One region of the Streptomyces sp. CS113 genome, then DNA from elsewhere that is predicted to be linked to it. Evidence: riboswitches for the same ligand, from Rfam matches in the RefSeq annotation. Region 1 holds a riboswitch; each other region holds the start of a gene.
The links. A riboswitch is a leader RNA that binds a small molecule or an ion and turns the genes downstream of it on or off. The one in region 1 is predicted to bind thiamine pyrophosphate.
Positions count from the first base shown of each region.

Region 2: it holds a riboswitch for thiamine pyrophosphate, as region 1 does, so the genes downstream of both, thiO (glycine oxidase ThiO) here and thiC (phosphomethylpyrimidine synthase ThiC) in region 1, are expected to answer to the same signal.
Region 3: it holds a riboswitch for thiamine pyrophosphate, as region 1 does, so the genes downstream of both, B9W62_RS10930 (thiamine ABC transporter substrate-binding protein) here and thiC (phosphomethylpyrimidine synthase ThiC) in region 1, are expected to answer to the same signal.

Region 1 is NZ_KZ195574.1:4,437,579-4,440,909, reverse strand. It holds gene thiC (phosphomethylpyrimidine synthase ThiC) at 5-1,831, opposite strand; TPP riboswitch at 1,824-2,013, opposite strand; gene B9W62_RS19660 (YibE/F family protein) at 2,085-3,331, shown strand, end outside.
Region 2 is NZ_KZ195574.1:6,353,031-6,356,361, forward strand. It holds gene B9W62_RS28480 (thiazole synthase) at 1-388, opposite strand, end outside; gene thiS (sulfur carrier protein ThiS) at 391-591, opposite strand; gene thiO (glycine oxidase ThiO) at 588-1,796, opposite strand; TPP riboswitch at 1,794-1,905, opposite strand; gene B9W62_RS28495 (avidin-fold protein) at 1,958-2,308, shown strand; gene B9W62_RS28500 (NAD(P)/FAD-dependent oxidoreductase) at 2,341-3,331, shown strand, end outside.
Region 3 is NZ_KZ195574.1:2,552,766-2,556,096, forward strand. It holds gene B9W62_RS10925 (ABC transporter permease) at 1-1,051, opposite strand, end outside; gene B9W62_RS10930 (thiamine ABC transporter substrate-binding protein) at 1,027-2,118, opposite strand; TPP riboswitch at 2,198-2,303, opposite strand; gene rlmN (dual-specificity RNA methyltransferase RlmN) at 2,372-3,331, opposite strand, start outside.

The sequences.
Region 1 (3,331 bases):
GCGCTCAGTCCGCGATCGGCAGGTACACGCGGTTGCCCGCCGCCGCGAACTCCTTCGACTTCTGCGCCATGCCCTCCTCGATCTCGCCCTTGCTGCCCCCGTGCTCCCGGCGGATGTCCTGGGAGATCTTCATCGAGCAGAACTTGGGCCCGCACATGGAACAGAAGTGGGCCGTCTTGGCGGGCTCGGCCGGCAGGGTCTCGTCGTGGAACTCCCGCGCCGTGTCCGGGTCGAGGGCCAGGTTGAACTGGTCCTCCCACCGGAATTCGAACCGGGCGTCCGACAGCGCGTCGTCCCACTCCTGTGCACCCGGGTGACCCTTGGCGAGGTCGGCGGCATGGGCGGCGATCTTGTAGGTGATGACGCCGGTCTTGACGTCGTCACGGTTGGGCAGGCCCAGATGTTCCTTGGGCGTGACGTAGCAGAGCATGGCCGTGCCCCACCAGGCGATCATCGCGGCACCGATGCCGGAGGTGATGTGGTCGTACGCCGGCGCGACGTCCGTCGTCAGCGGGCCGAGCGTATAGAACGGAGCTTCATCGCAGATCTCCTGCTGAAGGTCGATGTTCTCCTTGATCTTGTGCATCGGGACATGTCCCGGGCCCTCGATCATGGTCTGTACGTTGCAACGCTTGGCGATCCGGTTGAGTTCCCCGAGGGTGCGCAACTCGGCGAACTGCGCCTCGTCGTTGGCATCCGCGATCGACCCCGGACGCAGACCGTCGCCGAGGGAGTAGGTGACGTCGTAGGCGGCGAGGATCTCGCAGAGTTCCTCGAAGTTCTCGTAGAGGAACGACTCCTTGTGGTGCGCCAGGCACCACGCCGCCATGATCGAGCCGCCGCGCGAGACGATGCCGGTCTTGCGGTTCGCGGTCAGGGGTACGTACGCCAGGCGCACACCGGCGTGGACCGTCATGTAGTCCACCCCCTGCTCAGCCTGTTCGATCACGGTGTCCTTGTAGATCTCCCAGGTCAGCTCCTCGGCCCGGCCGTCGACCTTCTCCAGGGCCTGGTAGAGCGGCACGGTCCCGATGGGGACGGGGGAGTTGCGCAGGACCCACTCGCGGGTGGTGTGGATGTTGCGGCCGGTGGAGAGGTCCATGACCGTGTCGGCGCCCCACCGGGTCGCCCAGGTCATCTTGTCGACCTCCTCCTCGATGGAGGACGTCACCGCCGAGTTGCCGATGTTGGCGTTGACCTTCACCAGGAACCGCTTGCCGATGATCATCGGCTCGATCTCCGGGTGGTTGACGTTGGCGGGCAGCACGGCACGCCCCGCCGCGATCTCCTCGCGGACCACCTCCGGGTCGACGTTCTCCCGGACGGCCACGTACTCCATCTCCGGCGTGATCTCGCCCCGGCGTGCGTACGCGAGCTGTGTCACGGCCTTGCCGTCCCGGCCCCGGCGGGGCTGCCGCGGGCGCCCGGGGAAGACGGCGTCGAGGTTGCGCAGGCCGCCGCGCGGCGAGGTGTGCTTGATCCCGTCGTCCTCGGGGCGGACGGGACGGCCCGCGTACTCCTCGGTGTCGCCGCGGGCGATGATCCAGTTCTCCCGCAGTGGCGCGAGGCCCCTGCGAACATCGGTGTCGACCAGTGGATCGGTGTACGGACCCGAGGTGTCGTACAGCGTGACGGACTGGCCGTTGGTGAGGTGCACCTGACGGACCGGCACCCGCAGATCGGGGCGCGAGCCCTCGATGTACGCCTTGTGCCAGCCGATGGACTTCCCGGCCTCCGCAGTCTCCGCGGTGCCCTCCTGGGCGGAGTCCTGCGTGGGGTTCTGTGCGGAGTTCTGCGCGGAGGCAGGCGTGCGTGCGTCCTTGATGGTCATGAGACCTACTCCCTACGCCGGCATTACCCGGTAACAGGTTCGGCGGTCGACGCAGCGGATTCCGTCCGGCGGCGCTTCGTGGGATACGTCACTCGGCTTCGGTGACGTTTCCCGTGAAACATCGCTGGGACGGAGGTCAGCGCCCTCTCAGCCCGGTGCTCCGAGCTCCCGCGTGTACAAAGGTGCCTCCACGCTAGCGCCCATTCGGGCGCGGTGAACAGAGGGCCCCCCTCGTTCTTGCGATGATCGGGCGGTGACCACACCGCAGCATCCCTCCTTCCCCCCGCGCCGGCCCGGCCGCGGACCGAACGCCGAAGAGGGCGACGGCCGGGCAGCCGGCCACGTCCCCGACGACGCTCACGGCACGAGCGACGGCAGACATGAGGCGGATCACGGACACGGCACGGGACACGGGCCCGGGGCGGGTGGCGGACACGGTGGGGGCGGCGGACACGGGGCGGGCGGCGGTCACGGGCACTCGCACGGTCACGGACCGGCGGCCCCCGTCTCCCGGCATCTGCGGAAGGTCATCGCCGCGGTCCTGATCCCCTTCGCGGCGGCCGTGGTGGTCGGACTCGCGGTGCTGTGGCCGGGCGGCGCACCGTCGCACGAGCGCACCGGAGTCGGCTTCGACCGGCAGACGCAGCAGGCCACCGTGACCAAGGTGGTCGAGCTGAGCTGCCAGTCCGTCAACGCCTCGGGCGGTACCCCGACCGGCGACACGTCCACCGCCGAGGGTTCCTCCGCGGTGCAGCAGGCGCAGGGCGAGTGCAAGCGGGCGACCATCCGGGTCGACACCGGCGACGACAAGGGCCGTACGTTCGAGGAGATCGTGCAGCCGGACCAGTCACGGCAGTTGCACGAGGGTCAGAAGGTGGTGGTCGCCTACGAGCCCTCCGCACCCAGGGACCTTCAGTACTCGGTGACCGACATCAACCGCCGGCTCCCCCTGGCCCTGCTCGCGGGCATCTTCGCCCTCGCCGTCGTGGTGGTCGGACGGCTGCGCGGCCTGATGGCACTGGTCTCGCTGGCCATCAGCTTCCTGCTGCTGAACTTCTTCATCCTCCCCGCCATCCTGCAAGGCTCTAACCCACTCGTCGTGGCGGTGATCGGGTCCAGCGCCATCATGCTGATCGCGTTGTACCTGTGCCACGGGCTGTCGGCCCGCACGTCCGTGGCGGTGCTCGGCACCCTGATCTCGCTGTTGCTGATCGGTGTGCTCGGGTCGCTCTTCATCGGCTGGGCCGCGCTCACCGGCAACACGGACGACAACACCGGCCTCATCCATGGCCTGTACCCGTCGATCGACATGAGCGGTCTGCTCCTCGCCGGGGTCATCATCGGTTCGCTCGGTGTCCTCGACGACGTGACGGTCACGCAGACGTCGGCGGTCTGGGAACTGCACGAGGCCAACCCGACGATGGGCTGGCGCGGTCTGTACCGCGCGGGCATCCGTATCGGCCGCGACCACATCGCCTCGGTCGTGAACACGCTCGTCCT
Region 2 (3,331 bases), 1.9 Mb from region 1:
GCACCGTGAACCCGTCGTCGACCAGCGTCTCCGCCGCGTCCAGCAGCTCCACCGGGTCCGGCAGCAGGGTGCGCTCGTCGGCGATGACCTCCAGCTTGACCAGGTCCGTGCCGAGCGCCTCGCGGGCCAGGCGGGCGGTGAGCACCGCCTCCCCGGCGGTGAAGCAGCCCGCCGTGTTCGGCAGCACCCGGATGCCGAGCCGCTCCAGCACGGACAGCACGGACCCGTGCACCGAGGCGTCCACCCGCCGCATCGCGACGGTCGTCAGCTCCGTCCCGGAGGCGGCGAGCGCGCGCTCCAGCACGTCCAGGCTGGGCGCCCCGCCCGTACCCATGATCAGGCGGGACGCGTACGTCGTGCCGCCGAGGACAAAGGGATCGTCGGCCATGGTCAGCCTCCTTGGACGGCGGTGAGGATCTCGACACGGTCGCCGTCGGCCAGCGCCGTGGCGGACCACACCGCGCGCGGGACGACGGTCTCGTTCAGGGCGGCGGCCACTCCGGACGGGGCCCGGGTGAGCGTGCCCACCAGGGCGTCCAGGGCGGTGCCGGGAGCCACCTCGCGCGGCTCGCCGTTGACGGAGATGTTCATGCGGACTGCTCCGAGAGTGCGGGGACGGCGCCGAAGCGCCGGGGGCTGAAGGGGCGGGCCTCCTCCGGCAGCTCCCCGCCGGCCAGGACGTCCGCCATGACGTCGCCGGTGACGGGGGTGAGCAGGACCCCGTTGCGGTAGTGGCCGGTGGCCAGCAGCAGACCGTCCAGGGCGGTCGGGCCGAGCAGCGGGGCGTTGTCCGGGGAGCCGGGGCGCAGACCGGCGCGGGTCTCCGTCAGGGGCAGCTCCGTGATGCCGGGCACCAGCTCGTGCGCGTCGCGCAGCAGCTCGTAGACGCCGCCCGCGGTGACCGTCGTGTCCCAGCCCAGTTCCTCGCTGGTGGCGCCGACGACCAGCTCGCCGTTCTCCCGGGGCACCAGGTAGACGTGGTTGCCGCGCACCACGGCGCGCACGGTCCGGTTCAGCAGCGGCGCCCGCACCCCCGTCCCCGGCATGGTCAGCCGCAGCACCTGCCCCTTCACCGGCCGCACCGGCGGCAGTACGGCCTCCGGCACGCCCGCGAGCCGCCCGCTCAGGCTGCCCCCGGCCAGCACCACCTGCCCGGCCGCCAGCGCCGTGCCGTCGGCGGTGACGACCCCCGTGGCCCGGTCCCCGCGCCCGACGGTGAGCCGCTCGGCCCACACCCGGTGGAGGACGACGCCCTCGCGTTCGCAGGCGGCCAGCAGCGCGTGGGCGAGACGGCGCGGGTCGATCTGGTGGTCGCCGTCCACCCGGAGCCCCCCGCGCACGCCCGGCGCGAGCATCGGCTCCAGGCGCCGGCACTCGCGTCCCGACAGCCACCCGGACTCCAGGCCGGAGCGCTGCTGGAGCGCGTGCAGCTCGCGCAGGTGGGCGCGGTCGTCGGAGTCCAGCGCGACGGCGAGCGTGCCGCACCGCCGGTAACCGAGGTCGTGGCCGGTCAGCTCGGTCAACTCGGCCGCGAACTCCGGGTAGCGGCGGGCCGAGGCGAGGTTCAGCGCGAGCAGGGTCTCCTCGCCGTAGTGCAGCTCCGTGACGGCGGCCAGCATCCCGGCCGCCACCTGGGCCGCCCCGCCGCCCGGCTCGGGGTCCACGAGGGCGGTGACCAGCCCGCGCCGCGCGGCCCGCCAGGCGGTGACGAGCCCGATGATCCCGCCGCCGACGACGAGCACGTCGGGTGTACGTGACGTATGAGGCGTACGAGACGTGTGTGGTGGAGACGACATGGGCGTCCAGCCCCTCCCTTCGCCGGCATGACCCGGATCAGGTTCGTACGGTCGGAGGCCGCCAGCCTCCCTCTCAGCCCGGTGCGTCCGGGCTCCCGCGAGTGCCTTACGTTGGCCACCCTAGCCCGCAGCGCAACGCACGTGTAAGGGAGCCTCCACCCGTGGCGCGTTCACTCGACGGCCTCGTCCTCGCCCCCGTCGCCGACCAGGCGCCCGGCCAGGTGGGCACCCGGACCCGGTTCACCTACCACGAGCACGACGGCGCCGTGTGGGCCGAGTACGCGGGCGGCGACGTGGTCCGCGGGCACCTGGTGGGCACCAGGGAGGGCGACCGCCTCGACTTCCGGTACGTGCAGCTCACGACCGACGGCAGCACGTCGTCGGGGCACTGCGTGTCCACCGTCGTCGAACTGCCGGACGGGCGCGTGCGCCTGGACGAGAGCTGGGAGTGGGAGTCGCAGCCGGGCAGCGGGACCAGCGTGGTGGAGCAGCTCACCGCGAGCGGGCACTGACCGGCGAAACGCCGGGTGTCTATGGTGATCGGGTGAGCGAGCAGACGCGGGAACGGGGACAGGGACCGGCGGCCGACGCGGGGCGGCGCGCGGTCGTCGTGGGCGCCGGGATGGCGGGCGTGCAGACCGCGGTCGCCCTGCGGGAGCAGGGCTTCGCCGGCCCGGTGATCCTGATCGGCGCGGAGCCGCACCAACCGTACGACCGGCCCCCGCTGTCCAAGGCCGTCCTGCTCGGCACCGCCGAGGGCTCCGCCTTCGACGTCGACTTCGAGGGGCTCGGCATCACCCTGCGGCTGGGCTGCGAGGCCCTGGGCGTCCGCCCCGGCGAGCACGTCCTGGACACCTCCGAGGGACCCGTGCCCTACGACGTCCTCGTCCTCGCGACCGGCGCCGAACCGGTCCGCCTCCCGGGCGCCGAGGGCGTGCCCGGGGTGCACCTGCTGCGCACCCTGGACGACGCCGAACGGCTGCGGCCGGTGCTCGCCCGGCAGCACGACGTCGTGGTGGTCGGCGCGGGCTGGATCGGTGCCGAGTTCGCCACCGCCGCGCGCGAGGCGGGCTGCGCGGTGACCGTGGTGGAGGCCGCCGACCGGCCGCTGGCCGACGCGCTGCCCGCCGAGGTCGCCGCGCCGATGACGGCCTGGTACGCCGACGCGGGCGCCGAACTGCGCACCCGCGCGCGCGTGGAGCGGGTGGAGGCGGGCGGCCCCGGCGAGTCCGGCCGGGTCGTCCTCGACGACGGCACCCGGCTGCCCGCCGGCGCGGTCGTCGTCGGCATCGGCGCCCGCCCCGCCACCGGCTGGCTGGCCGGCTCCGGAATCGCCCTCGGCGCGCACGGCGAGGTGCTGGCCGACGACCGCCTGCGCACCTCCGCGCCGGACGTCCACGCGGTCGGCGACTGCGCCTCCTTCCCGTCCGCCCGCTACCGGGAGCGGCTGCTGGTGCACCACTGGGACAACGCCCTCCAGGGCCCGCGCACGGTCGCCGCGCACATCGTCGGCGCCCCGGGCGGCGAGGTCCCGG
Region 3 (3,331 bases), 1.9 Mb from region 1:
AGGCACCGCCGTCCTCGCGGGTCAGCGCCCGGTAGTAGCCGAAGCCGGACGCGCCCAGCGACCGCTGGACCAGCACCGCGAGCGGCAGCACCAGCAGCACGGCGACGGTGCCCAGGACCCCGGCGAACAGCGCCCACTGCCCGGCCCCGCGCGGCCGGCGCGCGGTCGTGGCCGCGTCCACCAACCTGAGCGCGCTCTCGCGCCGCCGTACCGTCCAGGCGTGCACGGCGAGGACCGCGGCGACGGCCGCGAACTGGATCAGCGTCAGGACGGCGGCCGTGGACAGGTCGAAGACCTGTGAGGTCTGCCGGTAGATCTCCACCTCCAGGGTGGAGAAGGTGGGCCCGCCGAGGATCTGGACGACGCCGAAGGAGGTGAAGGTGAACAGGAAGACCATCAGCGCGGCGGCGGCCACGGCGGGCGCCAGCGCGGGCAGCGTCACCTGCCGCCAGGCTCGCAGCCGGGAGGCGCCGAGCATCCGCGCGGCCTCCTCCTGCCGCGGGTCGAGCTGCGCCCACAGCCCGCCGACGGTGCGTACGACGACGGCGTAGTTGAAGAAGACGTGGGCGAGCAGGATCGCCCACACCGTGGTGTCCAGGCGCAGGCCCCACAGTTCGTCGAGCAGCCCGCCGCGCCCGACCAGCGCCAGGAACGCCGTACCGACGACGACCGTCGGCAGCACGAACGGCACGGTCACCACGGCCCGCAGGACCTGCTTGCCGGGGAAGTCGAAGCGGGCGAAGACGTACGCGCCGGGCAGCGCGACCAGCAGCGTGAGCGCGGTGGACGCCAGCGCCTGCCAGGTGGTGAACCACAGCACGTGCCGCACGTCGGACTGCGCGAGCACGTCCCCGATCCGCCCGAACCGCCAGACCCCGTCGACCTCCAGGCCGCGCGCGACGATGGCGGCGACGGGGTAGGCGAAGAACACCGCGAAGAACGCGACGGGCACGGCCATCAGCCCGAGCCGGGCCGCGCTCCCGCGCACGGTCCCGGTCGGTTTCCCCGCCCGCCTGCCGGTGCGGCTCACTTCAGTACGAGCGAGGTCCACGACTTGACCCACTGGTCGCGGTTGTCGGCGATCTTCGCCGGGTCGAGGGTCTGCGGGTCCTTCGCCTGCGGCCCGAACTTCGAGAACACCTCGGGGACCTGCGCGCCCTCCCGCACCGGGTAGACGAACATGTTCAGCGGCATGTCCTCCTGGAAGGACTTGCTCAGCAGGAAGTCGAGGAGGGCCTTGCCGCCCTCGGGGTTCTTCGCGTTGCTGAGCAGGCCCGCGTACTCGACCTGCCGGAAGCAGGTGCCGTCGGCGACGCCCGTGGGTGCGGTGTCCGGCTGCGGGTCGGCGTAGACGACCTCGACGGGCGGGGAGGAGGCGTAGGAGACGACGAGGGGCCGGTCTCCCTTGGCCTTCTTGCCGCCGGCCGAGCCGGAGAACTCCTCGTTGTACGCCTGCTCCCAGCTGTCGACGACCTTGACGCCGTTCGCCTCGAGCTTCTTCCAGTAGCCCTCCCAGCCCTCGTCGCCGTACTGGGCGGCGGTGCCGAGCAGGAAGCCGAGACCCGGCGAGGAGCTGCCGGCGTTCTCGGTGACGAGGAGGTCCTTGTACTCCGGCTTGATCAGGTCGTCGAAGGACTTCGGCGGGGTCAGCCCGTGCTGGGTGAAGTACGCCTTGTCGTAGTTGACGCAGATGTCGCCGCTGTCGACGGGCGTGACCCGGTGCTTGTCCTGGTCGGCGCGGTACTCGGGCCGGACCTGGTCCGAGCCCTTGGCCTCGTACGGCTGGAACAGGCCGTTGTCGAGGGCGCGGGACAGCAGGGTGTTGTCGACGCCGAAGAAGACGTCGCCCTGCGGGTTGTCCTTGGTGAGGATGGCCTTGTTGACGGCCTGCCCGGCGTCGCCGTCCTCCAGGACCTTGACCTTGTAGCCCGACTGCTTCTCGAAGGCCGCGATGACGTCCTTGGACGCGGCCCACGAGTCGTGGCTGACCAGGGTCACGGTCCTGGAGTCGCCGGAGCCGCTGCCGCCGGCGTCGTCGGAGGACGATCCGCAGGCGGCCAGCGTGCCGACCATGCCGAGTCCGACGGCCAGGACACTGACCTTCTTGGTGATGCTCACTGAATTCCTCCTGGGTGACCAGGAGAAGACGCGGCCCCGCCCGGGACCCCTGGCAGGGATCCCGGGCAGGGCGCAACAGCTCGAGTGGTGACCGATCTCCCTACCCAGAATGACCTGGGCCAGGTTCGGAGGGTCTGCGGCCGGTGCCGCACTCTCAGCGCTGTGGCGCTCCCCTGTCGGAATATGAAGATGTGATGACTCTGACGATGTACTGCATGTACTGCCTGTACTACCGGTACTGCCGCCGGTCAGGTTACCGCTCGCTCGCGGCGAGCTGACCACACGCCCCGTCGATCTCCTGCCCACGGGTGTCCCGGATCGTCACCGGCACACCGTGCGCCGCGATCGCCTCCACGAACGCCTTCTCGTCCTCGGGCCGGGACGCGGTCCACTTGGAGCCGGGCGTGGGGTTGAGCGGGATCAGGTTGACGTGCACGGGCTTGCCCCTGAGCAGCCGCCCGAGACGGTCACCGCGCCAGGCCTGGTCGTTGATGTCGCGGATCAGGGCGTACTCGATGGACAGCCGGCGCCCGGACTTCGCCGCGTACTCGAACCCGGCGTCCAGCACCTCGCGCACCTGCCACCGCGTGTTGACGGGGACCAGGGTGTCGCGCAGCTCGTCGTCGGGGGCGTGCAGCGAGATGGCCAGGCGGCACTTGAAGCCCTCGCCGGTGAAGCGGTGGATCGCGGGGACGAGACCGACCGTGGAGACGGTGATCCCGCGCTGGGAGAGCCCCAGCCCGTCGGGCTCGGGGTCGGTGAGCCGGCGGATGGCGCCCACCACCCGGTTGTAGTTGGCGAGGGGCTCGCCCATGCCCATGAACACGATGTTGCTGAGCCGCGCGGGGCCTCCCGGCACCTCGCCGTCCCTGAGCGCCCGCATGCCGTCCACGATCTGGTGCACGATCTCGGCGGTCGACAGGTTCCGGTCGAGGCCGGCCTGGCCGGTGGCGCAGAACGGGCAGTTCATGCCGCAGCCGGCCTGGGAGCTGATGCACATGGTCACCCGGTCCGGGTAGCGCATGAGCACCGACTCGACGAGCGTCCCGTCGAACAGCTTCCACAGCGTCTTGCGCGTGGTCCCCTGGTCGGTCGACAGGTGGCGCACGACCGTCATCAGCTCGGGCAGCAACGCCTCGCGCAGCCCCTCGCGCGAACCGGCGGGGATGTCGGTCCACTGCTCGGGAGCGTGCGCGTACCGCGCGAAGTAGTG